3 regions of the Aurantivibrio plasticivorans genome follow, and region 3 is predicted to be linked to each of the others. Evidence: predicted binding sites of a transcription regulator. Region 3 holds the regulator's gene; each other region holds the start of a gene.
What was found. The regulator LexA, encoded in region 3, represses DNA repair genes until DNA is damaged. The targets are predictions, from matches to a motif close to ACTGTNTNTANANACAGT.

Region 1 (10,021 bases), 740 kb from region 3:
GGTCGAGGTCAATTTGCCGGTGTTTGTACGTAGCGTCGCGAAGCAACATAACGCCACAGAAGGTCGTCTGACGGACATCAGCTACTCTGGCGCAAAGCTAGAGTTAAAGCAGCCGGTAGCGGTGATTGGTGATGAAGTTTATATCAGCAGTGATTTTCATATTGAGACGTTGCCTCACCATATCAACGTCAAAGCTAAAGTGCGTACACGAATAAATCCGCCCGACAAGTCGAAGTCATCGCCTTTGACAATCTTGGGTGTTGAATTTTTAGAGCAAGAACCAGAAAGGAAAGTAGTGCTCTATGCTTATGTTAGCTATCAGTTGGCGCAGTCTAATTTGCCAAATTTGCGTTAGCGGTTTGCTTTTCGCAGATGTTGCCATGGCTGCCGTCGATCCGTCGCAGTTATGGCTACCGCGCAATTATTATCGCTACAAAAAAGCACTTAACCAGGCCGTGGAAGTGGGTGAAGCCACCGAGCGTTGTCGATATGTAATCGCGGGTACTATCAGTCAGGGACGCAGTAAACCAGATCACCCGGTATTTAAAATTACTTGTCGAGATAAGCAGCGTCAGACATTCGCTTGGCTGATCGACGGCTTAAGTATGGAGATCATTAATCGTCCACCGCCACCCAATAGCGAGGAGCTGGCAAAGCAAAGGCGAATGAAGGAATATGAGAGTTATTGGGAGATCTGTTCAGCACAGATCGAGCTACGAACCGGGCAGATGCGAGGTGTGACTCGAGAGGTGTCTGGAATGCCCGAGGCTAAAGAGCAGGGTAAGGACGTGGTATTCGATGTGCGCTTTAATGCGGCAGGGACGAGTGGAAGTACCTTAAAGTACTTAGGCGTGTGTCGCTTTGCAGGGGACGAGAAGCATATTGACATTCACCCCTGGAAGGCAACGGACAAGGATGCTACGGAAGAGACGGATAATAACTCGTCAGGAGCTGGCGTTCCTGATCTGTAAACGTAAAAAAGGGCTCTTGGTAAGAGCCCTTCTTAGGTTGCGCGGCCTGTGGGCTGCGACTTCAATCATTATGCTTTCTTTTTTGCGGCTGCTTTTTTAGCTGGACGTTTCTTTGCCGGCGCTTTCTTTGCTGCGGCCTTTTTGGCGGGTGCCTTTTTGGCTTTTGCTTTCTTTGCGGCTGCTTTTACCTTGCTAGCGACTTTCTTTTCTTTCGCTAGCGCTTTTTTCGCTGCGGCCTTCGCTTTAGCAGCGAGTTTTTTCTCTTTTGCCTTAGCAGTGGCGGCTGCTTTCTTGGCAGCAGCTTTCGCTTTGGCTGCTAGCTTCTTCTCTTTTGCTTTAGCAGCGGCTGCAGCTTTCTTAGCCACAGCTTTTGCTTTGGCCGCTAACTTCTTCTCTTGCACTTTCGCTTTGGCGGCAGCCCGTTTGGCAACTGCTTTCGCTTTAGCGGCTAACTTCTTCTCTTCCACGGCTAATTTTTTGGCCAGCGCGGCTTCCTCTTTAGCGATAGCCTTGCCTAATTGGACGGCTTTGCTACGTGCTGATTTCAAATCGCCGAGGTGGCTTGCAGCATCTTTGGCAGCACTTTTAAGTTCTGCAACGGCGCTCTTTGCCGCATCAGCAGCCTTCTTAGCGGTGGATACTTGAGTGGCGTTAGCTTTTTTCTTGCGTAGTACAGCCACTTTTTTGCTGGCAGCTTGCGCCTTCTTGGTTGACGCAGCAGCTTGAGTTTGAAGCTTTTTCAGGTTTTTCTCGGCTTCGGCGAGTTGTTTATCTCGCGCTTTTTCCAACTCGGCTTTAGCTTTTGCTAGAGCGGCTTCAAGTTTTGCGATCGGGTCGACTGTTTTTGCTTTTTTGCGTGCGGCCATGGTGTATTCCTTTGGAATCGTTAATTAAATTTTAAAAAGTGGAGTGAGAAAGAGTCAGTAAGAATGATTAAGTGCCCCTGTCCTTGCAGCAGAGTGTGATTGGTCTAGATAAGCAGCCTAAAGTATTACTTTTCGGTAAAAATTCAAGCTTTTTTGCTCAGCGGTTGATCTAAATAGGCGTTGAAAACTCAACATGCTTGCCTATTAGGTTTATTTGTCGTATATATCTGTATATTAATACAGTTGTTTGTATGTGTGGAGCATTCTGGTGCAGCGGAAAATAATACATTGTGACGCCGACTGCTTTTATGTGGCAGTGGAGTCACTGTTTGATAAAAGTCTTATTGGTCGCCCCGTTGCGGTTGGCGGCGCAAGCGAAAGACGTGGCGTTATATCGACCTGCAATTACGAGGCGCGGGAGTATGGCGTTCGTTCCGCGATGTCATCGGCTCATGCTATGCGCCTCTGCCCGGATTTGTTAATTATCCCTCCCAATATGGAACGTTACAAAGAGGCATCGCGCCGCCTTCGCCGTATATTTGATGAATATTCGGAAATCATAGAGCCTTTATCATTGGATGAAGCATTCATTGATGTAACAGGGGCGGATCAATACCAGGGTAGTGCGACGTTGATAGCAGAGGAGATACGAAGACGCGCAAAAGAGGAGATTGGCATCACTGTGTCGGCTGGTGTTGGGCCTAATAAGTTTCTCGCAAAAGTGGCAAGCGATTGGCAAAAGCCGAATGGTTTAACGACGATTTCCCCGGCTGACGTCGATGCCTTTGTGAAGGCTTTACCGGTTTCACGTATCTTTGGTGTCGGCAAGGTAACGGCCCAACGTTTGAAAAATTTAGGCGTTGAAACCTGCGGCGATCTTCAATCCATGTCTGAGCTAGAGCTGGCGTCGTCTTTCGGCAGCATGGGTACGCGCCTTTACCAGTTAGCGAGGGGGCAGGATGATCGACCTGTAAAAACAAACTGGCGACGCAAGTCGCTGAGCGTTGAGCACACGTTTGCTGCTGATTTATCGGGCTTAGGCGAATGTTTGAGTCAATTGCCGGCGTTGAGTCAACAGCTTGTAAGGCGAATGCGTCAATTGGATAGAGGATATGAGCCGGTGAAAGGGTTTTTGAAGTTGAAATTTTCAGATTTTTCTGTCACGACAATAGAACGAGTGAGTGCGGGTACCACACTTAAAGACTATCGACGCCTATGCGAAGACGCAATTGAGCGAGGTGCGGGCAAGTCTGTTAGGTTGATTGGTATTGGTGTACGACTAAGGGACTCTCAGGTGGGCGACCAGCATCGCCAATTACCTTTGTTTCCCGAAAGTGGGCACGGGTTACCGCAAACGGTAACAACCCACTTAGCGGTTACCAATAGTAACTAAGTGGTACTTGCTTGGGTGGGGGATGGTAGCGTTGCGCGGTACTAATGTGTTCATGTAGTGAGTTATCCATTAAGCGAGTGAAGCTATTAACGTCTAATCGAATTAGATGCTCATGATCCCCTGCCTCAATCCATATATAACTAGCATCCTGCAAGCTATCATCCCAAATTACATCGATGTTATAGGCCATTCCCACGGCTGGGATTGCTCCAAATTGGCAGTCACCAAATAGCTCTAGGGTTTCTTCCTCATCCGCAAGCTCCATATGGCGATCAAAAATCTCGTTAATTGTGTGTCGCTTTACTTTGTGCGAGGCGGGAAGAACTGCCAGCGTATAGTTAAAGTCTTCGTCACGAAAGAGCACGGCTTTAGCCATGCACTGGGGTGGGATTTTCGCGCTGCGGGCCGTATTGGCCGAACCCTCAGCGTAGGGGTGCTGGGTGACAATATAGGCGATACCCATACTATCTAGGTGCTGCTTTAGCGAAGTCGCAATTCCCATCACTACGTCTCCTACAATGGTTTGCTCTTCAAAGGACTCTGGCCTATTTAGATGGCCAAAAACGTGGTCTTCGTTTCAAGTATAGGAGAGCTGGTGAGGAGGAGTGCAAAAATTTTTTCTTCTACTGTTTCAGTTATATAGCTCAAACTGTTCTATTCGCTACAGGGTTTATCTAGAAGAGTAATGAACAGTTAATTTCACGTTGAAGTTGAGTATGACTGGTGTGTTCGATTTGTTCAGTGTTAAGGCGGAGTGGCCAAATTAAAGGGCTGCAACGCAATTGCTATATAAAAAAAATACTGCACGTATTAGTTTACAATACAAACTATTGCCAAGCTGAGTTTGCTTGCTCTAGAATGATTTCATAGTTTGTAGTTAAAACTAAATATGGCAAAGGGCCTGTTTGGCCCACTATAAGAATAACGTCGCCTAGCCTGTTGATATCAACGTGTTACGAATTTCTACATTCCTGCCGCGGCGTTTTTACATAACAATAATGACTACTCCGGGAGTAACCTTAATGAATTCAAATCCACTTTACCGTAAAAAACTGTTAGCAAGTGCTATAGCTGTGCTCAGCGGTAGCGCAACAGTAGCGCTTGCACAGGATGATGCTTTCAACGGTGCCGTGCTCGAAGAGATTGTTATCACCTCTGAACGTCGTGAAGTTAACCTTCAAGAAACACCCATCTCTGCGACTGTATTAACCGGTGACTCCTTGATTCAAAAAGGTGTTGATAACGTTGATGAGTTACAGCAGGTTGCACCAAGCTTGGCGATCAATACGTATAATCGTTCCACATTCATTAATATTCGTGGAGTGGGTATCGCTCAGTCCGCACCGACGTCCAATCCGGGTGTAGCCTATTATATTGACGGTGTTTTGATTCCTCATGAGCAATTTATTGGGCAAAGCTTTTACGATATCGGTGCCATTGAAGTATTGCGCGGTCCTCAAGGGACGTTGACTGGGCAAAACTCTACCGGCGGTGCAATTTATGTTACGACGCCAAAACCTCACACTGATGAATTCTCTGGCAGTATCGACCAAACTCTCGGTAGTTACGGTTGGAGTCGAACTCAAGTAGGTGCCAACCTTCCTTTGGCAACAGACGTTGCGGCGCTGCGTATTGCGGGTGTTTATGAAACACGTGATGGATGGGTTGACAATAAAGGGCCTTCAACGGGAATGGACCCCGGCAGTAGCGATCTGAAAAGCATGCGAGCTAATTTATTATTAACGCCAACAGATAGCCAAACGTATAACTTTCGATATGAAACGTTTGACTATGAAACTGGCAATATCGCAGTAAAAGATCGTAACGACCCTAACGATGATCCATTTGAAATTTCGTACGATGGGCGCGGTTATTTAGACCAAAAAGGTTACCGAGCATCAGTTGAAGGTCGTTGGGACTTCTCTGACAATTTGGCGTTACGAGCGTTGTACTCTACTCAAGATGGTTACACAAAAGATCAGACTGATGGTGACCGCACCTCGACAGCGCCTGCAATCCCAACTGGATTACCCGCAAGCGGGGCTAACCGGGCTTTATATCCAGGTCGTATTAGTCGGGCGCAAACAGATTTCGAAACCGACATTCTCGAAGTTAACTTAATTTCAGAAGGTAACGAGACTGTGAATTGGGTGGCGGGTGCATTCTTTATGAGTGACGATGTACCGGTTATTTTAGAACGTGATAATTACAACACGGAGGACTTTGATACATCCAACTCAACGATTCAGGCCGAAGCGAAAAATACATCGAAGTCAGTCTTTGGTCAGATCGATGCGAATTTGAGTGAAGCGCTACAGCTAACCTTCGGTGCACGCTACTCGGAGGACGAGCAAGTCTATACCCGTTTTGCCTTACCTGGACCTCCTCCTCCCAACTGTTTTCCATGCGATACAACTCAGGAGTCGGATAAAGTAACAGGGCGTCTAGGTTTAAACTTTTTTGCTAGTGAAGATACCATGTTGTACGGCACGCTATCTCGCGGATACAAAGCGGGTGGTGTAAACCTGGATCCACGTCAAGGCGTGTTTGAGCCTGAAACTAATGACGTTCTCGAGCTAGGTGTAAAATCAGAGTTGTTCGATAGCCGACTACGTGTCAATGCCGATGTGTTTTATTCTGATTACGCCGATATCCAGTTTGCAAGCTTGAGAGCATTGTTTGGACCTCCTTTACCCGTGACAGAAAACGCAGCATCTGCAAGCGCGTATGGTTTCGAAGTCGAGTTAACGGGGGCGTTTAATGCATTAGGTTTCAATGTGGGCCTTAGCTACCTAAATGCGACCTTTGATGAAGATGTGGTGCTCAACGATACCAATGCTGGGGCGAACAATACGGTAGAGGCTGGAGATACACTGCCGTTCTCTCCCGATATTACGTTTAACGCGGGCATTCAATATGATTTCGAGGTCGGAGACGGCACGTTGATTCCTCGCCTACAGATTTCACATATTGATGACCAGTTGGCAACCCCGTTTGACCATCCTGAGACGCGTGTTGATTCTCGAACACTATTGGATGCAAAACTTACTTACTTGCCAACTGATGAGTTAATGATCGAAGGGTTTGTTACTAACCTTAGAGATGAGGAGTATGTTGCATCGCAAATTCAAAATTCATCGAGCGCAACAGGTGGGCCAATTTACGGTGCCCCCCGACAGTTTGGTTTGCGAGCAGTCTATAACTTCTAAACCTGTTTTTCATGAAGACCTTAACGGCCAGCCAGTTGTCGGCCGTTTACTCCAGTTAGAGTGTAGTGAGACGTGGAGTCTCCCCTTGCGGAGCGGGCTTGTCCCGCTCCTTTTTTATCTATACCTTGGGCATTATGTTGTCGAACATCCGAATTGTTTTATGTGTTCTTAGTGTCTTCGCTGTAAGCCTTGCGGCTGGTGCTAGCGAAAAACCAAGTGCGTCTACTCAACAAGCAACATTGCGTGTAGCGATGTCGACTTTGCACGAGGAAACTTTTTTACCCTGGATAGGTGGCGGGGGGAGAAAGTTCTACCTCGATACTATCTATGAATACCTGGCCTATCTTGACCCCGATACACACGAGCTATTGCCCGGCCTAGCAATAAACTGGCATGTATCAGACGATGGCATGTTGTGGACGTTAAATATTCGTCGGGGCATTCAATTTCATAAAGGCTGGGGCGAATTGACTGCGGAAGATGTGGTTTACTCTCTCGAGCGCTTATTGGACCCATCTGCGGTATCGGGGCCGTCGTCTTCAATGCGCGCTGTCGTTGAGCATGTACGCCAAACGTCACCCTATCAGCTACAAATTCAACTAAAAACACCAGACATCGCCTTTGTTCAAGGGTATTTATCGAATGCTATGCAGGCGATGATCGTATCGAAGCGCTATGTTACCGAAGTGGGTGATGAAGAGGCCAATGCAAAACCTATTGGTACGGGCGCATTTGAATTGGAGTCATTGCATAGTGGTGTGTCGATTATTGTGAAATCAATTTCACAGTCTAAGCCGCATTGGCGGGTTGAACCTGATTTCCAACGCATTGCATTTTATGCAGTACCAGAAGAGTCTACTCGTGTTGCGATGCTGAGAACCGGCGAAGCCGATCTGGCGCCCGTTAATTTTGACTCGATTAAAAGCTTAAAACGACATGGCCTGAATATAGTGTCGATTAAAAATTCGTGGTCGCCGATTGTGCGTCTCGGCGGTCTAGTCTCAAATAATGAGAAATATTTCAATGGCAAGGTGCCCTGGCAAGATAAGCGCGTTCGGCAAGCGCTTAACTATGCAGTGGATAAGCAAGCTATCTTGGATGCGATCTTTCATGGTGAAGGGCGCATTGCCGGGACCGATTTTCCAGCGCAAGAATTTTTTCCGATTAAGCCTTATCCCTATGATCCAGCCAAAGCCAAAGCATTGATGAAAGATGCTGGTTTTGAGAAAGGTTTTTCTGTAACGCTAAAAACCTTTACTACCAGCCCAGGTGCTGAGTTGCCGATTATTGGTGAAATTATTGCAATGTATTGGCGAGAAATAGGTATTGACGTTCGTATCGTTCCGATTGACTGGATATCGCTTCGAGGCGCGCAAATTAATGGCAAGACGACGGGTTTTGTCTGGACACATCGCGGTATCGCCTTCCCCAATCCGCTAGTCGGTTTGCAAGCCAGTTATACATCGGAAAGTGTATTTTCTACATTCTCCAACGACAACGTAGAAGAGATGCTGTCAGGCATCAGTAATGCGCTTGATCCTGAGGTTCGCTCTCAACGCATTCGTGAGTTCGGTGAGATGATTCACGACGAGGCAACCGGTGTGTTTCTTATCTTTAGTAACGAGCCATACGGTGCGACACAAAAAATTGGTCGCTGGCCATCCCTTAGCCAGCACGTCACGAATATGGATCTCATTACCAAAAGCACCAATACCGAGCAGGGGCAGAAATAATGTCGACCTATATTCTAAAACGCCTCTCTGAAATGCTGGTTGCGTTGCTGTTAATGAGTATGGTGGTCTTTGTGTTGGGGCGTGCTACTGGTGACCCTGTATCGCTTTTATTAAGTGATTATGCGTCCGACGAAGATCGGGCCCGTGTCACCGCAGAGCTGGGATTAGATAAACCCATCGCGACCCAGTATGTTAATTTTCTTGGCAATGTGCTGAGTGGAAATTTTGGTAATTCACTCATTGGCGATCAGCGCCCCGCAATTGATATGTTGATGGAGCGCTTTCCTGCGTCATTGAAATTAGCAGGAGTTGCGCTGCTGATTAGCCTAAGTATTGGTGTGCCGCTAGGGGTTGTTGCGGCTGTGTACTATGGGTCAGTGTGGGATTCGTTAGCACGTTTGATGGCGTTGTTAGGTCAATCGATTCCAGCTTTTTGGCTGGGGCTTGTCATGATGTACGTGTTTAGTGTGCAGCTAGGTTGGTTTCCAACGTCGGGGTATGGCCAATGGAATCATTACATCTTGCCTGCATTAACATTGGGGTTGTTTACGACGGCGGCGGTAACGCGCTTAATTCGTGCCAGCATGGCAGAAGCACTTTCCAGTGAATTTATCAAATTAAACCGCATTAAAGGATTGAGTGAAGTTCAGATCGTTTGGAAGCATGCGTTGCGCAATAGCTTGATTCCGGTGTTAACGTTTATGGGGACTTTTTTTGCAACGATGATTACCGGCGCGGTAGTTGTTGAAACTGTTTTTTCTTGGCCTGGCGTTGGGCGCTTGGCGTTCGAAGCAATCCTCAATAGAGATTTTCCAGTGATTCAAGCCGTTGTGCTGTCAATGACGGCATTGTTTATTGTCGTTAACCTTTTAGTGGATGTGACCTATGCCTGGGTTGATCCACGTATCCGTTTAGCAAAAGGGTAATCGAAGATGTTCCAGCGGGTTACCTTAATTATCGTCGCGTCGGTTTGCACTGGCTTAATTCTTGTCGGTATCTTTGCGCCGTGGATCGCACCTCACGACCCTTTACACGGCGTATTGCTTGATCGTTTACAACCGCCGATGTGGCAGGAGGGCGGCACGTCTGACTATGTGTTGGGTACCGACCGTCTAGGCCGCGATATTTTAAGTCGCTTGGTGTACGGTGCTCGAATCTCTCTAACAGTATGTGGCTTAGCGATTTTATTTGCAGGGTCGATTGGTTCAATCTTGGGTGTGCTGTCCGGCTATTTCGGCGGTTGGTGGGATGCCATTTTGATGCGCTTGGTGGATTTGGCAATGTCTTTTCCTGTTATTTTGCTGGCGCTGTTGTTTGGTGTGATATTTGGACCCGGGTTCTCCAATGTCGTCATCGTGGTTAGCTTAGTGTTGTGGAGCCAATATGCACGTATGGCTCGTGGAGAAACGCTTAAAATTAAACATGCCGATTATGTCGATCTTGCGCGCAGTGCTGGATGTTCAACTCCTTACATTATCGCGCGGCATATCGCGCCTAATATTGCGGGTCCGTTAATTGTACTTGCGACACTGCAGGTTGGTGTGGTGATTGTGCTTGAAGCATCGTTGAGTTTTTTAGGTGTAGGTGTGCCACCGCCAACGCCCGCGTGGGGGTCGATGATTGCTGAGGGGCGTTCCTATATTTTTTCCGCCTCGTGGATCGCGATTATCCCCGGTTTGGCAATTTTGTTAACCGTTATGTCGATCAATATTCTGGGCGACTTTTTAGCAGAACGGTTAAATCCCACTCTTCGGCGCGACGTAAAGTTGTAGAGGGCGTATTCGTGTCAAATAATGTAGTCACCGACAAATCTCCGAGTGTCTCAAGCGACCACAACGCTGATCGCTTA
Region 2 (10,021 bases), 1.6 Mb from region 3:
TTTGTGTTTCCCTCAGGATCACGCAGCGTGTAGAGGTAATCCCAGCGGTCTTGCTGGAAGCTATCTGCTATCAGAGGGGTGCCGAGAATGTAACTGACTTGGCGAGGCGTCATGCCCGGCTTGAGTTGGTCGACCATGTCCTGCGTAATCACATTCCCTTGCTGGATCGTCAGGCGATATACCCCGGGAAACTGGAAGCTCGTACAACCCGTGGTGGTTGTCAGGCAGAGCAGGGCTGCGCCAAGCAGAGAGAATTTGGCGAGACGAGACTTAATACCTGACTTAAATAATTGGTTAAATTGCATGAACTGGGGTTCCACATCGTTTAGCGAACGGGGATAATACTGAATTGTCTCGACACTGAGAAGGGCACCTCGTAAACCGGTACCGGTGTGTCAGACCCGATAGACCCCTATTAAGTTGCAGTCGGTAATGCTGGCTGCAGATAATAAGTACTAACCGCGTTAGCGAGAAAGACCTTAAGGACCTGAAATGTCATCTGAAAATGTTGAATTACGTAACGCTGGGCTGAAGGTCACTTTGCCCCGTGTAAAAATCCTACAAATTTTAGAAGGTTCTGAAGAGCGTCATCTCAGTGCGGAAGATGTGTATAAATCACTGTTAGAGAGTGGTGAAGATGTGGGTTTAGCCACTGTCTATCGCGTTCTGACGCAATTCGAAAGCGCCGGTCTTGTGATGAGCCACAACTTTGACGGCGGCCATAAGGTCTACGAGCTCGCCAAAGGGGATCATCACGATCACATGGTCTGTGTCGAATCTGGTGCTGTTGTTGAGTTTCACAGTGAAGAAATCGAGCGTTTACAGCTCGAGATCGCCCACAAAAATGGTTACGAGCTGGTGGGGCACTCATTGGTACTGTACGTAAAGCCTAAGAAGTAACTTCCTTCGCTATTTGCACTGTTATGCCATTAGCTCTTTGGCGTGCTCCAACGATGTGGCGGTGAGCTTATCACTGCCCATCATCCTCGCAATTTCTTCTACCTTGGCGTCTCCGGATAGTGGCAGAATCGCCGTTTCCATATTGCCTTTCTTCTTACTTTTGCTGACGAGAAAATGCTGATGTGCCTTGCTGGCCACTTGTGCCAAATGGGTAACACACAGAATTTGTGCTTTCTCTCCAAGCTGTCGCAGCATTTGGCCGACAGTGTCTGCCGTGCCGCCGCCAATACCTACATCCACTTCATCGAATACTAAGGTAGGTGTCGCCGATGTTTGTGCAGTCACCACTTGGATTGCTAGGCTGACGCGCGACAGTTCACCGCCAGACGCAATCTTGTGTAATGGTTTCAACGGCTGCCCAGGGTTGGTACTTATCAACAGTTGAATATCCTCTGCCCCCTGCGCATTACCCTCATTGGGCACTAATGTGACCTGTAGGTTGGCATGTTCCATGGCCAGTTTATGGAGCTGCTGATTAACGGCTTTGGACAGTTTGTTGGCTGCTTTTTGGCGTTGGTTTGACAACTTCTGAGCGAGAGAGCGGTAGTGCGATTCAAGTGCGATGCATTTCTTCTCAAGTTGATCAAGGTCGGCGTCATCGCCAGTGATTTCAGTCAACTCTTCGGCGAGCTTTTGGTGGAGATCAAACAGCTCTTCCGGTGTAATGCGGTGCTTTCGAGAGATTTCAAAGATGGCTGATAGGCGCTCGTCGACAATTTGCAAACGCTCTGGGTCGAGCTGAAAGCCGTCGATAAAGCGTTCCATACCGCTGATGGCTTCCTCTACCTGAATCTGGGCAGACATGAGCAACTGGGTTGATTCTCCAACGGCGGGGATGTCCTGTGGTAAGCCCTGTGCGATATAGAGCGCTCGGTTTAGACCTTCTAAAACACTCTGTTCTTCACCACCGCAGAGCGCTGTGAGTTGATAACTGTTGTTGAGAATACTCTCGCCGTTGGCCAACTGTTTCTGTTCCGCAACGAGCTGATCGATTTCCCCGGCTTGAAGGTCGAGTTGATCGAGTTCGTTGACTTGGTAGCTCAGTAATTGCACTCGTGCAGCGGCTTCGTCAGCATTATCTTTTAATGTTTGGAAGCGCTTTGCCAGTTGTTGCCATTCACGAAATGCAGCGCTCACTTCTTTCACCAGTGCCGTGTGTCCTGCGTAATCATCGAGCAGGCGGCGCGGTGTTTCTTTTTTGAGGAGTGATTGGTGCTCGTGCTGGGCATGAATATCGATCAGCATTTCACCAAGGGCCTTTATTTGTGCGAGTGTTACGGGCTGCCCGTTGATAAAGGCTCTTGAGCGGCCTTCGGCGCTAATCATGCGGCGTAACAAACACTCATTCGGTTCACCTTCTAGCGCGTTATCTTCCAGCCAAGCACGCGCTTCGGGTAAGGCGCTAATGTCGAAGCTGGCATTGATATCCGCCCTGTCTGCACCGGCTCGAATACGGTCTGCATCGGCTCTATCGCCTAAGGTAAGGCCGAGAGCATCGAGCATTACCGATTTTCCCGCGCCGGTTTCACCGGTGACGGCCGTCATACCAGAATGCAGCTCAAGATCGAGATGTTCAACGAGGGTGTAGTTGTTGATGCTGAGGTGAGTCAACACGGGGCCGAGTCTCCAAAGAATTTTAGTGGTTGTTTATACAGTGTTTTTTGTCGATTGGCTAGCTGAGAGCGATGAAATCTACGTGGTATGTCAGCAAAATTTCTCCTAAAGGACGCTTGAAAGGCGTCCAGTTGCCCCCATATTCCCGCCAGTGGAAGTAATTGGCCTATTGGCCAAACTGAATAGACGTTGTTATTGCTAGGGGAGAGAAACGTGTCCGACGAGACAAAATCTGCAGAAATTGATGTGGAAGAGGGTGTGAACTCCGAGGTAGAGACCGCCGCAGACGCCGAAGTAAGTACCGAAGCGACCGAGGGCGACCTTCAAAGTGAAGTGGCCCGTCTGCAGGAAGAGTTAGTGGAAGCCAAAGACCAAGCGCTGCGTGCTGTGGCTGATGCTCAGAACGCTCAGCGTCGAGCTCAGCAAGATGTGGAAAAGGCTCATAAATTTGGTCAAGAAAAGCTAGTGACAGATCTGCTGAATGTGGTGGATAACTTAGAGCGCGCACTAGCCGCATCTCAAGGTGACGAATCGGAAGCGGTTAAAGCAATCGTTGAAGGCGTTGAGTTGACGTTGAAGTCGTTGGTAGAAGCGTTGGAAAAGAACAGTGTTGAGGCTATCGACCCAGCGGGCGCGCCTTTTGATCCACAGTTGCATCAAGCGATGACCGCCGTCGCTAATCCCGATCTCGAGCCAAATACGGTAATGGATGTATTCCAAAAGGGTTACACCTTGCATGGTCGCTTAGTGCGTCCAGCCATGGTGGTGGTGTCGAAAGCACCCTAATACGGAGCGTTTTAGCGTCGGTTAAAAAAGCCTGATTTAAGTGTGGATATCGGGGTTGAATTCCCCAAAATCAGGCCAATATAAGGTAGCAAGTTAAAAAAGTGAGTCACCCGTTATACAGACCCGGCGGCTCAAATGTAAGAGTTACGTTTTTGGAGAAAACACATGGGTAAAATTATCGGTATCGACTTGGGAACAACGAATTCTTGTGTCTCAGTTTTGGAAGGCGGTAAAGCCAAAGTTATCGAAAACGCAGAAGGCGATCGTACTACACCATCCATCGTTGCATTTACAGATGACAGCGAGATCTTGGTTGGTCAGAGCGCTAAGCGTCAGTCAGTAACCAACCCAAACAATACGCTGTTTGCTGTTAAGCGCTTGATCGGTCGTAAATTCACTGATGATGTCGTTCAAAAAGACATCTCTATGGTGCCATACAAGATCGTTAAAGCTGACAATGGTGATGCTTGGGTTGAGGTGAAGGACGACAAGAAAGCACCACCACAAATTTCGGCAGAAGTCTTGAAGAAAATGAAAAAGACGGCGGAGGATTATCTCGGTGAAAAAGTTACCGAAGCGGTAATCACTGTTCCGGCTTACTTTAACGACTCACAACGTCAAGCGACTAAAGACGCCGGTAAGATTGCTGGGTTAGATGTTAAACGCATCATTAACGAGCCAACCGCCGCGGCTTTGGCTTACGGTATGGATAAAGCGAAAGGCGACCACACTATCGCGGTTTACGATTTGGGTGGTGGTACCTTTGATATCTCTATCATTGAGATTGCCGATGTCGATGGTGAGCACCAATTCGAAGTGCTTTCAACCAACGGTGATACGTTCCTCGGTGGTGAAGATTTTGACTTGCGTTTGATTGAATACTTAGCGGAAGACTTCAAGAAGACTAACAATATTGATCTTCATAACGATCCACTGGCTCTACAGCGTTTAAAAGAAGCGGCAGAAAAAGCCAAGATCGAATTGTCTTCTAGCCAACAAACCGAAGTGAACTTGCCATACATTACGGCAGACCAAACCGGTCCTAAGCACTTGGTGGTTAAGTTGACTCGCGCGAAATTAGAATCACTGGTTGAAGAGCTGGTTAAGCGTTCATTAGATCCAGTCAAACAAGCAATTGAAGATTCTGGTTTATCTGTTGGCGATATTGACGACGTGATTTTGGTAGGTGGCCAAACGCGTATGCCGATGGTTCAAGAAAAAGTTGCTGAGTTCTTCGGCAAAGAGCCACGCAAAGACGTTAACCCAGACGAAGCGGTCGCCATGGGTGCAGCGATTCAAGGCGCCGTATTGGCGGGTGATGTGAAAGACGTATTGCTTCTCGACGTATCGCCTTTGACCTTGGGTATCGAAACCATGGGTGGTGTCGCGACGCCATTAATTGAGAAAAACACCACGATTCCTACTAAGAAATCGCAAACATTCTCAACCGCGGAAGACAATCAAACTGCAGTAACGATTCACGTTGTGCAGGGTGAGCGTAAGCAAGCAGCGCAAAACAAATCGCTCGGTCGTTTTGACCTGGCGGATATTCCTCCTGCGCCACGCGGCATGCCACAAATCGAAGTGACTTTCGATATCGACGCTAACGGTATCTTGAACGTAAGCGCGAAAGACAAAGCAACGGGTAAAGAGCAGTCAATCGTGATTAAGGCGTCCTCCGGTTTGAGTGACGAAGAAATCGAAGCAATGGTGAAAGATGCGGAAGCGAATGCGGAAGCGGATAAAAAGTTCGAAGAGCTGGCTGCTGCACGCAACACGCTTGAAGGCTTAATCCATGCAACGCAAAAAACCTTGACCGAAGCGGGCGACAAAGCGAGCGATGAAGAGAAATCTGCCATCGAAACCGCGATAAAAGAAGCGGAAGAAGTAGTCAAAGGCGACGATAAAGACAAGATCGAAGCGGCAACGACTAAACTGACAGAGGCTTCTAGTTCACTGGCGCAAAAACTCTATGCGGAGCAAGCTGCGCAGGCAGAACAAGGTGCGGATGCAGGTGCAGAGCAAGCTGATAGCAAGGCGGACGATGGTGTTGTTGACGCTGAGTTTGAAGAAGTTAAAGAAGATAAATAACCCTTCGATAGAGTAGGGTTCACAACGCGGAGCTTGCTCCGCGTTTGTTGTATCTGGTCAGGCTAAATACCCCGGGCCTTGGCCAGTTATGCGGCAAGTAATTTACGTTGTTGGGGGCAGGTAGAAGCAGGATTATGGCAAAGCGCGATTACTACGAAATTTTAGGTGTTGAAAAGGGCGTATCCGATCAGGATCTGAAGAAAGCCTATCGTCGTATTGCGATGAAATGCCACCCTGATCGCAATCCTGACGATAAAGAAGCTGAAGAAAAATTTAAAGAAGCGAGTGAAGCCTACGAAATTCTCTCGGATAAAGAAAAACGTGCAGCCTACGACCAATTTGGTCATTCCGGTGTTGAAGGGATGGGCGGTATGGGCGGCGCTGGCGGTGCCGGTGGGTTCGGTAATTTTAGTGATATCTTCGGCGATGTCTTCGGTGATATTTTCGGGGGTGGTGGCCGTGGCGGCCACGGCGGGCCAAGCCGAGGTTCAGACCTTCGTTATACCCTAGAGTTGAGCTTGGAAGATGCTGTTAAAGGTACCAGTGTAAAAATTCGCGTTCCTACCCTGGTGGGCTGTGAAACCTGCGATGGCACCGGTGCAAAATCCGGTACTAAGCCTAGTCAATGTACTACGTGTGGTGGTATCGGCCAGGTGCGTATGCAGCAAGGATTTTTCTCCGTCCAGCAAACGTGCCCTAGCTGTCGCGGTAAAGGCTCTATCATTACCGATCCTTGCGGTGATTGTCACGGTCAAGGTCGAGTAGAAGAAACCAAAACACTATCCGTCAAAGTGCCTGCGGGTGTCGACACCGGCGACCGCATTCGTCTCGCTGGCGAAGGTGAAGCGGGGATGGATGGTGGGCCTCCCGGTGATTTGTATGTGCAAATGTCGGTTAAAGAGCATGAGATATTCCAGCGCGACGGCAAAAACCTCTATTGCGAAGTGCCTATTGGCTTTGTCGATGCCGCGCTAGGCGGTGAACTGGAAGTGCCTACTCTTGATGGTCGTGTGAAGTTGAAGGTTCCGGCGGAAACGCAAACTGGCAAGCTATTCCGGTTGCGCGGAAAAGGTGTAACGCCAATTCGTGGCGGTGCTGCTGGTGACTTGCTGTGCCGTGTTGTCGTAGAAACACCGGTGAAGCTTAACGGTAAACAAAAAGACTTGTTAAAAGAGTTCCAGGCCAGTATGTCAGGCGACACTAATTCGCCTCGCCAAGAAAGCTGGTTCGAAGGGATGAAAAACTTCTTTGGTGATATGAAGTTGTAAACCCATACCAGCATCGAGGTTTAAACCACAGAATTGGCGACCAAGTGTCGCCAATTTTCGTTATAGGTGTTATTTTCCCTTTTTAACCTATCTGGCGAAGCGGCAATGAAAACCATCACAAATACCTTTCTAAAAGGCTTACTCTTCTCCCTGCCGATTCTCATTACCTTCGGCTTAATCTATTGGGTCTTTGTTACCGCTGAGCAAATGCTTCGCGTTCCTCTCGAGTGGTTGCTGCCAGAAGGCTGGTACATCACCGGTATGGGCTTGCTATCCACCTTCGGTATCGTCTTTGCTTTGGGGGTGTTGGCCCAAGCTTATTTGATTGAGAAGCTGTTTGTCTGGTTCGAACTCTTGATGGAGAAAATTCCTTTCGTAAAAACCGTCTACACTAGTGCGCGAGATCTGTTAGGGTTTTTAACCGGCTCCAATGAGCACGATATGCAAAGTGTTGTTGCTGTGGAAGTCAATGGTATGCGCATGATTGGCTTTGTCACTAACGAGCACATTGCTTTGGGGGAGAATACTGACCAAGTAGCGGTTTACATTCCGATGAGCTACATGATTGGCGGGTTTTTAGTGTATATGGATAAAGAAAAATGCACGCCGTTAGATATCCCCGTGCAAAAAGCCATGCAGCAAGTCATAACGGCACACATCAATCACAGTGATTCCAGCATGGATAGCGCTGAAAAATAGTCCCTAGTAAATTTACTAATCGTTTTTGAATCAAAATTTGAAGTAAAGGCAAAATCATGACAACACGAATTGCAGTGACCGGCGCGGCTGGTCGAATGGGTAAAATGTTAATCGATGCGGTATCGCAAGCGGAAGGCGTTGAGTTGGCAGCGGCAATTGAGCGGCCAGAAAGTAGTTTGCTTGGCGCTGATGCCGGTGAGCTTGCTGGGCTTGGCAAAAATGGTGTTGCAGTTGTTGGTGATCTTGAAAGCGTTGTAAATGATTTTGATGTTTTGATCGACTTCACTGTACCAGCCGCTACGCTGGCTAACGCCAAAATTTGTGCTGCGCACGGTAAAAAAATTGTGATAGGTACAACCGGTTTAACGCCAGAAGAGAAAGAAACTCTTTTAGCCAACCAATCTGAAACCGCTATGTGTGTTGCCGCGAATTTTAGTACCGGCGTTAATGTCACGTTAAAACTACTCGATATGGCGGCCAGTATTTGTGGCGATGATTACGATGTGGAAGTGTATGAAGCACATCATCGTCATAAAGTGGATGCACCATCGGGTACTGCCTTGGCGATGGGTGAAGTATTGGCGAATGCGTTAGATCGTGATTTACAAAAAGTGGCGGTGTATGGTCGTGAAGGTCAAACCGGTGCTCGCGATCGTGAGACGATTGGTTTTGCGACTGTGCGTGGTGGTGATGTACATGGTGATCATACGGTGATGTTTATGGCGGATGGTGAGCGTATTGAGATTACGCATAAGGCGTCTAGTCGGATGGCGTTTGCGCGTGGGGCAGTGCGTGCGGCTGGGTGGTTAGCTGGGAAGGATAAAGGGTTGTTTGATATGCAGGATGTCTTGGGGCTTAAATAGTTTTTAATTTTGGATGAATGACTTTGAAAGCCTGGCTTCTGCTGGGCTTTCTTGTTTTTGAGGTGGTGGAACTAGATTCGGATTGCGAAGTGGGACGGCCTTGCGCGACACGCGTTAATACGTCCCTGTAGCTCTCTTCGGCATCCATGCCTCACAAGGTCGCCCAAGGCCACCCCACCTCGCAAACTTTGCATCGGCGTGTATTTAAGCATGGGTGGGGGTTGGTCCTATTTGTTGCAGCTTATTGGCAAGCAAAAGCTGAACAATATCGGGTAGTATGACTGTCGAGAACTCTTTGGAATAAATTTAGTGAGATTTTGATTAATCGGCATGGCAGTGGTACTTTTCGACTTTCATTGTAAGTTGAATAATTGAATCATGGGATTTAGATGGCAAGGGATATTAATGTGAATTTAGTTCAGTTGACGATTTTGGTGCTTTTGGGGGTGTTTAGTTTGAGCTGTCCTGTAACAAGTGAGGCTCAAATTTATCGATACAAAGACGAAAATGGCCGTTGGCATTACACCGATAAAAAGCCAGCGGAAAAAGTTAAGGTGGAGGAGATGGAGGCTCCCTCTAGTAGTGCGTCTTCTAAGGTGGTTGCAAACCAGGATGACTGGGTCGACTTGTCCGCAAAACTTGAAGCACTTTATAACCCTCAGTCGGTGGTCGAAGAGGCGACACTTGCGGTTGTTTCAATTGAAACAACCGTGGCCGTTGGCTCTGGTTTCTTTATATCTGATGGTGGTTACCTGGTTACCAACAAGCATGTGATCAGGCCGAAATCATCTACGAGTTGGGCAGAGCAGCAGGGGGAATTCGATAAAGAAGAGCGTGTAATTGCTGAGATGTTCGAAGACAATCAAATAGAGAAGCGTCGCTTGGAATCGATGGAAGCGACATTGAGGCAAATGCGACAAGAAGTGTCTGCCCCTGGGAATTACATAGACCCAACAACTCCTGAGGAATATCGGATATATAAGCGTCGTTTTAATGATATGAAAAGGGCTTACGACAAAGCGGTGGATAAAGCCAACCGACGACAGCGAGAATTTAGGGAGCGCAAACGAACGTTCAGTCGAACCAGTACAGCAGCTTCTCTGTCTCAGCATTTTAAGGTTGTTTTCAAGGATGGCACTATTGGACAGGCACATTTGCTGGAACTGTCATCGACAAATGATCTTGCTTTGTTGCAGGTGACTGGCTTTGTTACGCCGCATCTAAACCTAGGGAGCATGAGCTCTGCCCGGCAAGGTGTTCCTGTTTATGCACTTGGAAGCCCGCTTGGACGACGTGATTCGGTTACGTCCGGCATTATTACGAGGGCATCCAGTGAAGAGATTGTCACAGACGCAAAAGTTCTTCCCGGAAATAGCGGTGGCCCGTTAATTGATTCGAACGGAGATGTTTTGGGTATTAATACACAGAGGGTTTCGGCAGATCAGCAAGGGCACTCAGAAGGGTTTGGCCTCGCTATTCCCATTAGTACTATTAAAAGTGAATTTTCTAAATATTTACAAGAGTAATCTCTCAGGAAATTTTCTGGCAAGTGATTTTAGTCTTGCTATGGATTTTAAATTTTACTACCAAGAGCCCCAAACCTAAATTCTTAAGTGAATAGTTTATGTTTCTCCCTCCCCCCCCTCTAAAAAAAGTAGTACTGGAGTGGGGGCAATTCGCTTTGCAGCAATGACTGCGTTTGTCGCTGCGGGGTTGCTTGCAAGGTCGGCCAAAATACTC
Region 3 (10,021 bases):
ATTGTGGCTTAAAAGTGCAATTGGTGCCTCGTGATCAACTTCGCTTGGATACGAGAGAGGATAAAGATGAAGTGGCCGTTTATTTTTTGCCCTGGGATTTAAGCCAGGACCAAGAAAAAGCGTTAGCTGTGCTAGACAGTGGAAATAATTGGCTGCTCAGCCGCCGCCCGAGCGCTCATGAAATCCATTTTCATCATCATTGGCAGTGGCTGTCTGGAAAAGCTCCGGGGTCTCTGCAAAGAGATTCAGAGAAGCTTGAACCACTTAAAGTCTTCGTTGAGTCATTGAATCCCACTATTGTAGCTCTGCAGTGCAGACCGGATGGGGTTGCAATTGCGTGGACCGAAAAAGGTGGTGTCGATTCGGTTGATCGTTTAAAAACAACACTTCAGGATTTAAAACAGATTTGTGCTCAATGCTTTTTACCTTGAAATAGGGGCATAGCTAAAGTGGCTCTGAGCCTCGAGAAGGCGTTGAGGACGGTTCATCCAAGGGTAACAAATCTTCCTCAACGGGTGATTGAGTTTGCTCTGGTGTCGAGTGAGGCACATTGGTATTGAGCTCATCTAACTTATGCAAAAGGTGTTTAGCTTCCGGCATTAAGTCCGGCGACAAGCTTGAACGTTTTTTACCTATCATTTCATTCAATTCTTTTATTAGCCTCGTGCGGCGTTCATCACGGTTTTCGGATTGTAGTAAGCACGCTTGAGCGCGCTTATAAAAGGAGAAAGCACCCATCACATCGTCACGCTGCATGCTAATCATGCCGCGTCCTGTCAGTGAAATGACTTCGACAAATAAGTGAAGCCAGCGAAGCTCGGCAATGTAATTATCGTACTCAGTTTCCGCGATATCGCCTCGGTTAAACTGCTGTTTAAGTATTCTGCCGGCTTCGGCCAGTGATTGCTGAGCCTTAGCTATCTGCCCATCGCTCTCGCGCAAGCGGTTAATTACCCGGCTACTGGCGTTGTCGGCGAGTTCTACTGCTCTACGTTGAGCGTGGGCAACACTCGCTTGGATGTGAGAAGCGGTAGGATCCAGACGCTGCATAGCGTCTAGCATTTTTAGTGCTTCGTCATAGATACGCCTTGAAATTGCTCGATTATCGACAAGGCTATCGATAACAGAGGCTAGTTCGTCTAGCGAATCGAAGCGGAACTTGAGCATTTTGACCCGTTGGCGAGCCTGCCTGGCTTTCGCTTGTCGACGATTCACCAGGCTGACGAGAAAAAGTGCGGCGATTCCGATTGCACTGAGTAGGATTAAACTTGCAGCGGTAATCATTGGCAGCTAAGACTATCAGGGAAGATAAATTAATTTTAGCAGTAATATTTGATTTGGTTGGTTTTATAAAACAGCCTAATGAGCAAATTAAAAATGATTAAAATCATAGACTTAGGTGGTGCGGGGTGGGCGTGTTTGGTAGGTGTAAAATGTTGTTAAAACGGGACGCGAACACTAAGAGAAAAATTATTTATGCTTGACCCGTCAATTTTGAGCCTTTATATATGCGCTCCCATAAAGATGAATAATACGAAGGCAAGATCGTTTTGTATGCTTTTTAGTCAGAAATTGACGGTCTTGATTGTTTTTTCAGCGTTGCGACGTCTCTAATGCCCGGTGGTTTAGCTAATCACACGTCACATGCTTTAACGCAGCCGCTACTGCAGTAGAAGGGAACTATGGGTAAATCTCTTGTTATCGTCGAGTCACCAGCCAAAGCCAAGACGATCAATCGATATCTGGGTAAAGACTACATCGTAAAATCCAGTGTCGGTCACATTCGTGATCTTCCTACAAGTGGTGGTGCGAAAAAGCCGGTCGACGCCAAAGAGAGGGCTCGACAAGCGGCTATTACCCGTAAACTGTCGCCTGCAGAGAAAGTTAAGCACAAGTTAAAGAAAGCTAAAGCGCAGTTAATTAACCGAATGGGTATTAATCCTGATAAAAATTGGGAAGCGCATTATGAGATTTTGCCGAATAAAGAAAAGGTGATTAAAGAGCTGCGCGAGCTAGCTGAAAACGCCGACACTATTTATCTCGCAACGGATTTGGATCGCGAAGGAGAGGCCATTGCTTGGCACCTGCGAGAATCCATTGGCGGCGACGATGACCGTTTTCGCCGGGTAGTATTTAACGAGATTACCAAATCCGCCATTCAGGAGGCTTTTCAGCATCCAGGTCCTATCGACCAAAGCCGAGTAGATGCTCAGCAAGCACGGCGCTTTTTGGATCGAGTCGTTGGGTATATGGTATCCCCGTTACTATGGGAAAAAATTGCTCGAGGTTTGTCCGCCGGGCGCGTTCAATCCGTAGCGGTGCGTCTCGTTGTTGAGCGAGAACGCGAGATCCGAGCCTTTATTCCTGAGGAATACTGGGACGTTTTTGCAGATTTAAACACCAAGAAAAAAGAAAAAGTCCGCTTCGAAGTTAAAAAGGAAGCCGGCAAGGCATTTAAACCTTTCAATGAGGCCCAAGCGAAAGACGCTGTAAGCAAGCTTGAGAAAGCAGAATATCAGGTCGCGACACGGGAAGATAAGCCCACACAATCTAAACCCTCAGCTCCATTTATTACGTCGACTCTACAACAGGCTGCGAGTACACGTATGGGATTCGGGGTGAAAAAAACCATGGTGTTAGCGCAGCGCCTCTATGAAGCTGGTTACATCACCTATATGCGTACAGACTCCACAAATTTAAGCAAGGAAGCGGTGGCGGCCTGTCGAGATTTTATTGTCGATAATTATGGCAAAAAATATTTGCCTGAGGCTCCCAACAGCTACAGCAGTAAGGAGGGTGCACAAGAGGCTCACGAAGCGATACGCCCATCGGACGTTGCTGTTAAGCCTACTCAGTTATCGGGCATGGAGAGAGATGCAGAGCGATTGTATACGCTAATTTGGCAGCAATTCGTTGCCTGTCAGATGACGCCTGCGCAATTCACCAGTACATCGGTCACGCTTAAGGCGGGTGACTTTGAGCTAAGAACACGTGGTCGTATTATGCGATTCGATGGCTTTATGAAAGTCATGCCGCCTGTATCGAAAAAAGAAGAAGATGTTGTATTGCCTGATGTCAAAGTGGGTGATATTCTTGATCTGGTTAAACTCGATCCCAATCAGCATTTCACTAAGCCTCCCGCGCGATATACAGAAGCTAGCTTGGTAAAGGAGTTGGAAAAACGCGGCATTGGGCGGCCATCAACTTACGCGTCGATCATTTCTACGATTCAAGATCGTGGTTACGTTCGTGTTGAAAACCGTCGTTTCTACGCTGAAAAAATGGGCGATATTGTGACGGAGCGTTTAGTTGAAAGCTTTCAAGAGCTTATGGATTACAGCTTTACCGCGAAGATGGAAGAACTGTTAGACGAAGTCGCGGAAGGTGATAAAGACTGGCGCTCCGTACTTGATGATTTCTATGCGGATTTTACGACTCAGCTGGAAAAGGCACAGAGCCCTGATGATGGCATGCGACGAAACTCACCGACTGAAACGGATATTGAGTGCCAGCAGTGCGGACGTCCGATGCAGATTCGTACCGGCAGTACAGGGGTATTTTTAGGCTGTTCGGGTTATAACTTACCGCCTAAAGAGCGTTGCAAAAGTACCATGAACTTGGTCTCTGGCGACGAAGCGGTGAATGTTGATGAAGATGAAGAGGCTGAATCAAAGCAACTCCGTGAACGCCGACGCTGCAAATTATGCAACACCGCAATGGACAGCTACCTATTAGATGAGCAACGAAAACTACATATTTGCGGTAACAATCCAGATTGTAGTGGATACGAAATCGAAAAAGGCTCATTTAAACTTAAAGGTTACGAGGGGCCTACCCTAGAGTGCGACAAATGCGGTAGTGAAATGCAGCTTAAAACAGGGCGCTTTGGTAAATACTTTGGCTGTACAAGCGATGACTGTAAAAATACCCGCAAGCTATTGAGAAATGGCGAAGCGGCACCGCCCAAAATGGATCCGGTGGCGATGCCAGAGCTTGCCTGTGAAAAGGTTGATGATACTTACGTGCTGCGTGACGGGGCTTCAGGTTTATTCTTGGCTGCAAGTCAATTTCCGAAAAACCGCGAAACTCGTGCACCACTGGTCGACGAAATTTTGCCTCACAAAGATGAAATCGATCCAAAATATAGCTTTTTATTCAGTGCGCCTACCGAAGACCCAGATGGGGTAAAAACGGTTATTCGCTACAGTAGGAAGACCAAGGAGCAGTACGTACAGTCGGAAGTTGAAGGAAAGGCAACGGGCTGGAAGGCGTTCTACGAGGGCGGCAAATGGGTTGCACAGGGCACTACTGCCAAAACGAAGGCCAAGGCGAAGCCAAAAGCAAAGACCGCAGTAAAGAAAAAAGTAGCACCTAAGAAAAAAGCCAGTGCGAAAAAGAAATAGCCAGGGTACTGAGTTCGAGTTTTAGGGGTTTAAATGATATCAACACTGGTTAACCAACGGCTGGCTTTTGTCCGTGTGCAGCTGAGAACAGCTGAACCAACACCGGACCCTGATATCGAACAGCGTTTACGTCAACATGCGGCACTTGATGCGGCGATATTGCAGCTCCACAAAGCCATCGTATTTTTCTTGGCTGAGCTGAGTGGAGAGTCTAAGCCTGAAAAGTTGCTTGCGTTACCCGAAAACATTGGCAGTGTTATCGCGTATTTCTGTGTTGCACATCCTCATAGCAAAGAGTTGCAAGAATGGCAGAAGCTCTCGTCACAAACAGATTCCTGGTTGAGCCTCTTGATATCGCTCGAGCGTGATCCTCAACGCCTTGGTAGCTTTCTTAATGGCAATGCTCTCTCTCAACCAGTGCAGACATCTGCGACACCTAGTTTAATTGCCTCAACCTCGCTTGATACGCGAAACAATACCGATGGGCTTTCGATGGTCAAAGGCTTGTTGAGCGAAGCCCAGTCTTTGATCGACGCTCAACGCATACATTGCGCAGAAGAATAAGTTCTAACCAAGCACTACCCGGTTGTTAAAGCCTTATCTGTCACATTTCTCTGACTATTTCAAAACAGCACTCCATGCGCGCGTTAATTGGATGGTAGAATTTGTCTACCCGCTGGGGCCGTGAGTAGGCTGACCTGTCGCTTTTGAAGTTTAATCACGACCTTTGATCGACGTTATTCAGTATGCTGTGACTGTTTGGGGGCTTTAGTTGTCGCGTTCGAGTTTTTAACACCGCGAAGGAATAATAGAAACGGGTTAGATGTTTACACCAGAGGTAAGCACAGCTGTACCATTTGGAGAAAAAAATGACTAAAACATACGAAATCGTAGAACTTCCTAACGGGGATGTTGCGCTGCAGCGAGAGGGCGAAAATGATGCGCAAACACTGGTTACAATACGATTTTCAACAGAACTAGTACGCTTCCTTGAGGGGGATAAGTTCTCTATTGCGAAAGTGATGATGGAGGCAGGCCTAGAGAGAGTGGCTGAGGTTGCCAATCACTATGCGGCGATCACCAGTGATGGGGCAAAACAGGTCGAGTTGGGAATTGAATCTACAAGCGAAGAGAATGAACAGCAGACGTCTTTGTCGGATGCTAAAGAATCGCTTGGAACATCGACTGAACCAGAAGTTACTCCGCAGAAGGGTGCGGATCAGACTCAAATTAAGGGCCTCAAGCGCAGTAATAGTTTGGAGAACGACAACGATAATAGCGAGAGTGGTACTGACATGAATTCACTCGCCATGGAGTCACATTTGGTTCATTAACTTATATCTCACGATGAGTGTTGATAGATCATCACTCATAAAAGATGTGGATGCTGTCGAGACTCTAATCAACGTAGAGTTGTACGCGAATGGCTTAAAAGGTAATTTCCTTAGGATTACGTTCCACATAACCCGCTCTAGTTTTCCACTTGTCTTACACCGCTTGTGAATTTTCAGGCTGTAAGGCAACGTACTTACCCTTGAAGCCCGTCAGCAACATTTCCTTGGAAAAGTTTCTATAGAGCGATATTGGATTACTGATACTATGCTGCAGCGTTTTGTATTTCGGGACTGAAATAATCAACCTGCTGCGATGGTATAGAAATAAGCTGGTTAATGAGTAAGGCTCGCGAGCTTCCTTTCTGCGCGGCCTGTTCGAGATGGTTTTTTTCTTGAGATGTGAGATTAGTCAGAGCAGCAATCACTGTCATACTATTGCCCAGCGCCAATGCCTCCCAAGCGGACCAAAGTGCATCATCATTACAATCGACACGAATGATGCGGAGATGTTTACTATTCAGTGTTTGCGAAGCAAGCCAGCGCGCGGTCAAAGAATCCACGATAACCGTTACCCATCGAGATTGATCGAGATCATCGTCTGCAGTAGTTAATGCGCTTGTTATAGAACTCAAGAGACAGTGTCTATAAACACTCAGTGACAGTGATTGTTGCTGAGTGTTGAGTCGGGGAAGCTCTATAGAGAGCGATGTCACGGCGTGAGCTGTCGCATGGGGAGACAGCTGCCCCTGTGAGTTAGAAGCATGATAAGCTGCGCTAGCCAGATCCTCTGGAAATGATGCTGTTGTTTCAGAAAGCTGCTGTGGGAACATAACGACGTTACCTCTGATCTACCTTGCTTTTCAGCGAAACTATTCGCCGCGACGAATAATCCCGACGCTTAAACCTTCGATTTCGAAATCGTCATCTTTCAGATTGACCTCGATCACATCAAAATCAGCGTTCTCTGGCACAAGCTCAACTTGTTGCTTATTTCTCTCTCGACGAAAACGCTTCACAGTGACTTCTTCGCCAATACGAGCGACAACAATCTGTCCGTTGCGAGCCTGATTGGTTTTGTGAACGGCGAGCAAGTCACCATCAAGTATCCCAGCATCTTTCATGCTGTAGCCTTTTACTCGTAACATGTAGTCAGCTTGGGGAGAGAAAAAAGAAGGCGAAATATCACAATAGTCTTCAATATTTTCCTCTGCCAAAATGGGGTTGCCTGCCGCGACCCTGCCGACGACAGGAATTCCTGATTCGCTTTCGGGTAACCGAATGCCACGAGATGCACCTGGAACCATCTCGATAGCACCTTTGCGTGCAAGTGCGCGTAAATGTTCTTCAGCGGCGTTGGCAGACCTAAAACCAAGTTCCTCTGCAATTTCTGCACGAGTAGGGGGGTAGCCTGTTTCTTCAATATAATCACGGATTAACTGCAGAACTTCTTCCTGGCGTTCGGTAAGTTTAATCATGCTATGTCCTCGTGCTGGATTGCATTTACGGTGTCAACGCAATCCGTCTGTGCCGTCAATGGTATGTAAACTGTATGTGTTTATCCTATACAGTCTGTTGGTATATACAGTACATGGCATTATATACAGTGTTAATGCCAGTGCAAGTGTTTTATTTTTGCGCGATTTCTCTGTTGCTGTAGGCGGCTCTTCGTTAAATCCGTCATTTCTGATAGCCAGCGCGCTGTAACTTGTGAGGAGGTTGGTATATGGTTACGACCTCTAAATATACCCAGCAAGTTGCTCACGAGGACAATCAACCATGGCAGTAAGCTTAGCCGGAACCCCTTTAAAGCTCGGCCCAGTAATGGTCGACCTGATCGGAACCGAAATAACGGAAGATGACAGAGCCTTGTTGTTAAACCCATTGGTTGGTGGAGTGATCTTCTTTGCGCGCAATATCGAATCTAGAGAGCAAATTTTCGCTCTGGTCTCTGCCGTGCGTGATATTCGACCAGAACTTTTGCTTGCGGTTGACCAAGAGGGAGGACGAGTACAGCGCTTGCGTGACGGCTATACACGATTGCCACCCATGCAGGCATTTCTTCCTCTATATCGAACCAATCAGGAACACACATTAGGCTTAGTGAAGGATTGTGGTTGGCTAATGGCTAGTGAAGTGTTGGCGACAGGAATGGATTTTAGTTTTGCCCCAGTGCTGGATGTTGATGATGCTTATTGTAGTGTCATAGCCGATCGCTCTTTCTCAAATAAGCCGGAAGAGGTGGTAGAGCTCGCTAGTGCGTTTCTGGCAGGAATGCATGAAGCCGGTATGGCAACCACTGGCAAGCATTTCCCAGGACATGGCAGTGTGGTGGGGGATAGTCATCTTGAGTTGCCTGTCGATGATCGACCGATGGATGATATCAAAGCACGAGACCTGGTGCCGTTTATGCGTTTGCAACATGAACTCGATGCGGTCATGCCCGCTCATATTGTGTTCTCCGACGTTGACCCCATGCCAGTAGGGTTTTCTTCAAAATGGCTGCAGGAGTTTTTGCGAGGTGATTTGGCTTACCAAGGGGTCATCTTTTCAGATGATTTAGATATGGCAGGTGCCCGCTCCGCAGGTAGTTTCACCGATCGCGCACGGCAAGCGCTTGCGGCAGGCTGCGACATGGTGTTGGTGTGTAACAATCGTGACGGTGCAAATGAAGTTGTAGCGGGGCTTGAAGGTCAGGCGTTGGAGCCGAGCCCCCGTTTGGCCTCTATGAAAGCTCGACAAGAGGTCTCCTGGGCAGAACTGTTAGCGTCCACACGTTGGCAACACGTCCGTGAATCATTGGCTGAATTAACACAACAAAAAGAAATTATTTAAACCTACACTCGGCCAGGTGTATCGACAATATCTCATTAAAGCGTTAAACGAATAGTAGGAAAGGCAGGATGTTAGAAGAGTGGCTAAAGCAGTGGATTCCAGAGGCGTATCTCTGGGTAATGAAAGATTTTCTGGTGGTGTTTACCACGTTGATTGTCGCGTACATTGCCAAGGTTGTTTTAGATCGGATTGAGGCGCGAACCCAGCAGACCAAGACCTTGTGGGATGATGCACTGATTAGCTCTGTGAAGCGGCCGCTAAAATGGTTTATTTGGCTTGTAGGGTTGTCTGTTGCTATCGAGTTTGCAATAAAGGAAACGTCTCCAGAGTTAGTCGATATTGTAGATGCCGCGCGAAAGGTGGGGGTCAACGTTATCGTTACCTGGTTCTTAGTGCTTTTTATTCGCAAAGCGGAAGAAAATTTAACGCAGCCAGAGTTTACAAAAAATAAGCCCATGGATATCACGACGGTGACAGCCGTTGGAAAACTACTGCGGGTTTCGGTCATCATCACCGCGGTTCTTTTCGTGCTACAAACTTTTGGCGTTAGTATTAGTGGTGTATTGGCATTTGGTGGGATCGGTGGTTTGGCCGTTGGTTTTGCAGCGAAAGACTTGTTAGCTAATTTCTTCGGCGGATTAATGGTATACCTTGACCGGCAGTTTTCGGTTGGCGAATGGATTCGTTCGCCGGACCAAGAAATCGAAGGCACAGTTGAAGAAATTGGCTGGCGACTAACTCGAATCCGCACGTTCGACAAACGCTTATTATATGTGCCGAACTCAACATTCACTCATATTTCGGTTGAAAACCCCTCACGTATGACGAATCGTCGCATTTACGAAACAATTGGCGTGCGTTATGACGATGCCAGTAAATTACCGGGAATAGTTGACGATGTGAGGGCGATGTTAGAAGGTCATGAAGACATTGATCACTCTCAAACGTTAATTGTTAACTTTAATAGTTTTGGTGCTTCATCACTCGACTTTTTTGTTTACACTTTCACAAAAACGACGAACTGGATTGAGTATCACGAGATCAAACAGCGCGTGTTATTTTCAATATTCGATATTATTGAACAGCATGGTGCCGAGTGTGCGTTCCCCACATCAACGTTACATGTTCCTGAAGTCGTGAGACTGCAAGGCGTTGTCCCGGAAAATACTAGCAAGTAGACGTACCGCAATGAATAGTGATCAATTCGAAGCCATTCGGCAAAATGCGGAGCTACTTTGGCGACGTGACCAGATAGAGAATGCTATTGAATGTATGGCCAAGGATATAACTAACGACTTTCGACACTCTAAGCCCATTCTTGTCGGGGTGATGAACGGGGCGTTACCTTTTTTCGCTCGGCTTATGTTATCACTGCGTTTTCCTCTAGAGGTGGATTACCTTCATGCAAGCCGCTATGGCGATCAATGTGTTGGCGATGAGCTATCTTGGACA

Region 1: the regulator LexA is predicted to act here: its motif matches at 2,064-2,081, upstream of dinB (DNA polymerase IV).
Region 2: the regulator LexA is predicted to act here: its motif matches at 2,599-2,616, upstream of recN (DNA repair protein RecN).

Annotation. Positions count from the first base shown of each region.
Region 1 covers NZ_AP036020.1:923,953-933,973, forward strand. Annotated here, with positions in the region: gene ACZ5NB_RS04095 (flagellar brake protein) at 1-355, shown strand, start outside; gene ACZ5NB_RS04100 (hypothetical protein) at 381-971, shown strand; gene ACZ5NB_RS04105 (hypothetical protein) at 1,040-1,837, opposite strand; gene dinB (DNA polymerase IV) at 2,106-3,230, shown strand; gene ACZ5NB_RS04115 (aminoacyl-tRNA deacylase) at 3,214-3,732, opposite strand; gene ACZ5NB_RS04120 (TonB-dependent receptor) at 4,253-6,439, shown strand; gene ACZ5NB_RS04125 (ABC transporter substrate-binding protein) at 6,538-8,172, shown strand; gene ACZ5NB_RS04130 (ABC transporter permease) at 8,172-9,098, shown strand; gene ACZ5NB_RS04135 (ABC transporter permease) at 9,105-9,944, shown strand; gene ACZ5NB_RS04140 (ABC transporter ATP-binding protein) at 9,956-10,021, shown strand, end outside.
Region 2 covers NZ_AP036020.1:3,303,798-3,313,818, reverse strand. Annotated here, with positions in the region: gene ACZ5NB_RS14845 (outer membrane protein assembly factor BamE) at 1-320, opposite strand, end outside; gene fur (ferric iron uptake transcriptional regulator) at 493-900, shown strand; gene recN (DNA repair protein RecN) at 922-2,574, opposite strand; gene grpE (nucleotide exchange factor GrpE) at 2,788-3,360, shown strand; gene dnaK (molecular chaperone DnaK) at 3,526-5,451, shown strand; gene dnaJ (molecular chaperone DnaJ) at 5,586-6,719, shown strand; gene ACZ5NB_RS14815 (DUF502 domain-containing protein) at 6,825-7,418, shown strand; gene dapB (4-hydroxy-tetrahydrodipicolinate reductase) at 7,475-8,281, shown strand; gene ACZ5NB_RS14805 (trypsin-like peptidase domain-containing protein) at 8,671-9,807, shown strand.
Region 3 covers NZ_AP036020.1:1,659,629-1,669,649, forward strand. Annotated here, with positions in the region: gene ACZ5NB_RS07375 (hypothetical protein) at 1-431, shown strand, start outside; gene ACZ5NB_RS07380 (hypothetical protein) at 445-1,284, opposite strand; gene topA (type I DNA topoisomerase) at 1,683-4,403, shown strand; gene ACZ5NB_RS07390 (DUF6586 family protein) at 4,437-4,967, shown strand; gene ACZ5NB_RS07395 (hypothetical protein) at 5,273-5,737, shown strand; gene ACZ5NB_RS07400 (hypothetical protein) at 6,001-6,567, opposite strand; gene lexA (transcriptional repressor LexA) at 6,607-7,212, opposite strand; gene nagZ (beta-N-acetylhexosaminidase) at 7,514-8,569, shown strand; gene ACZ5NB_RS07415 (mechanosensitive ion channel family protein) at 8,638-9,747, shown strand; gene ACZ5NB_RS07420 (hypoxanthine-guanine phosphoribosyltransferase) at 9,758-10,021, shown strand, end outside.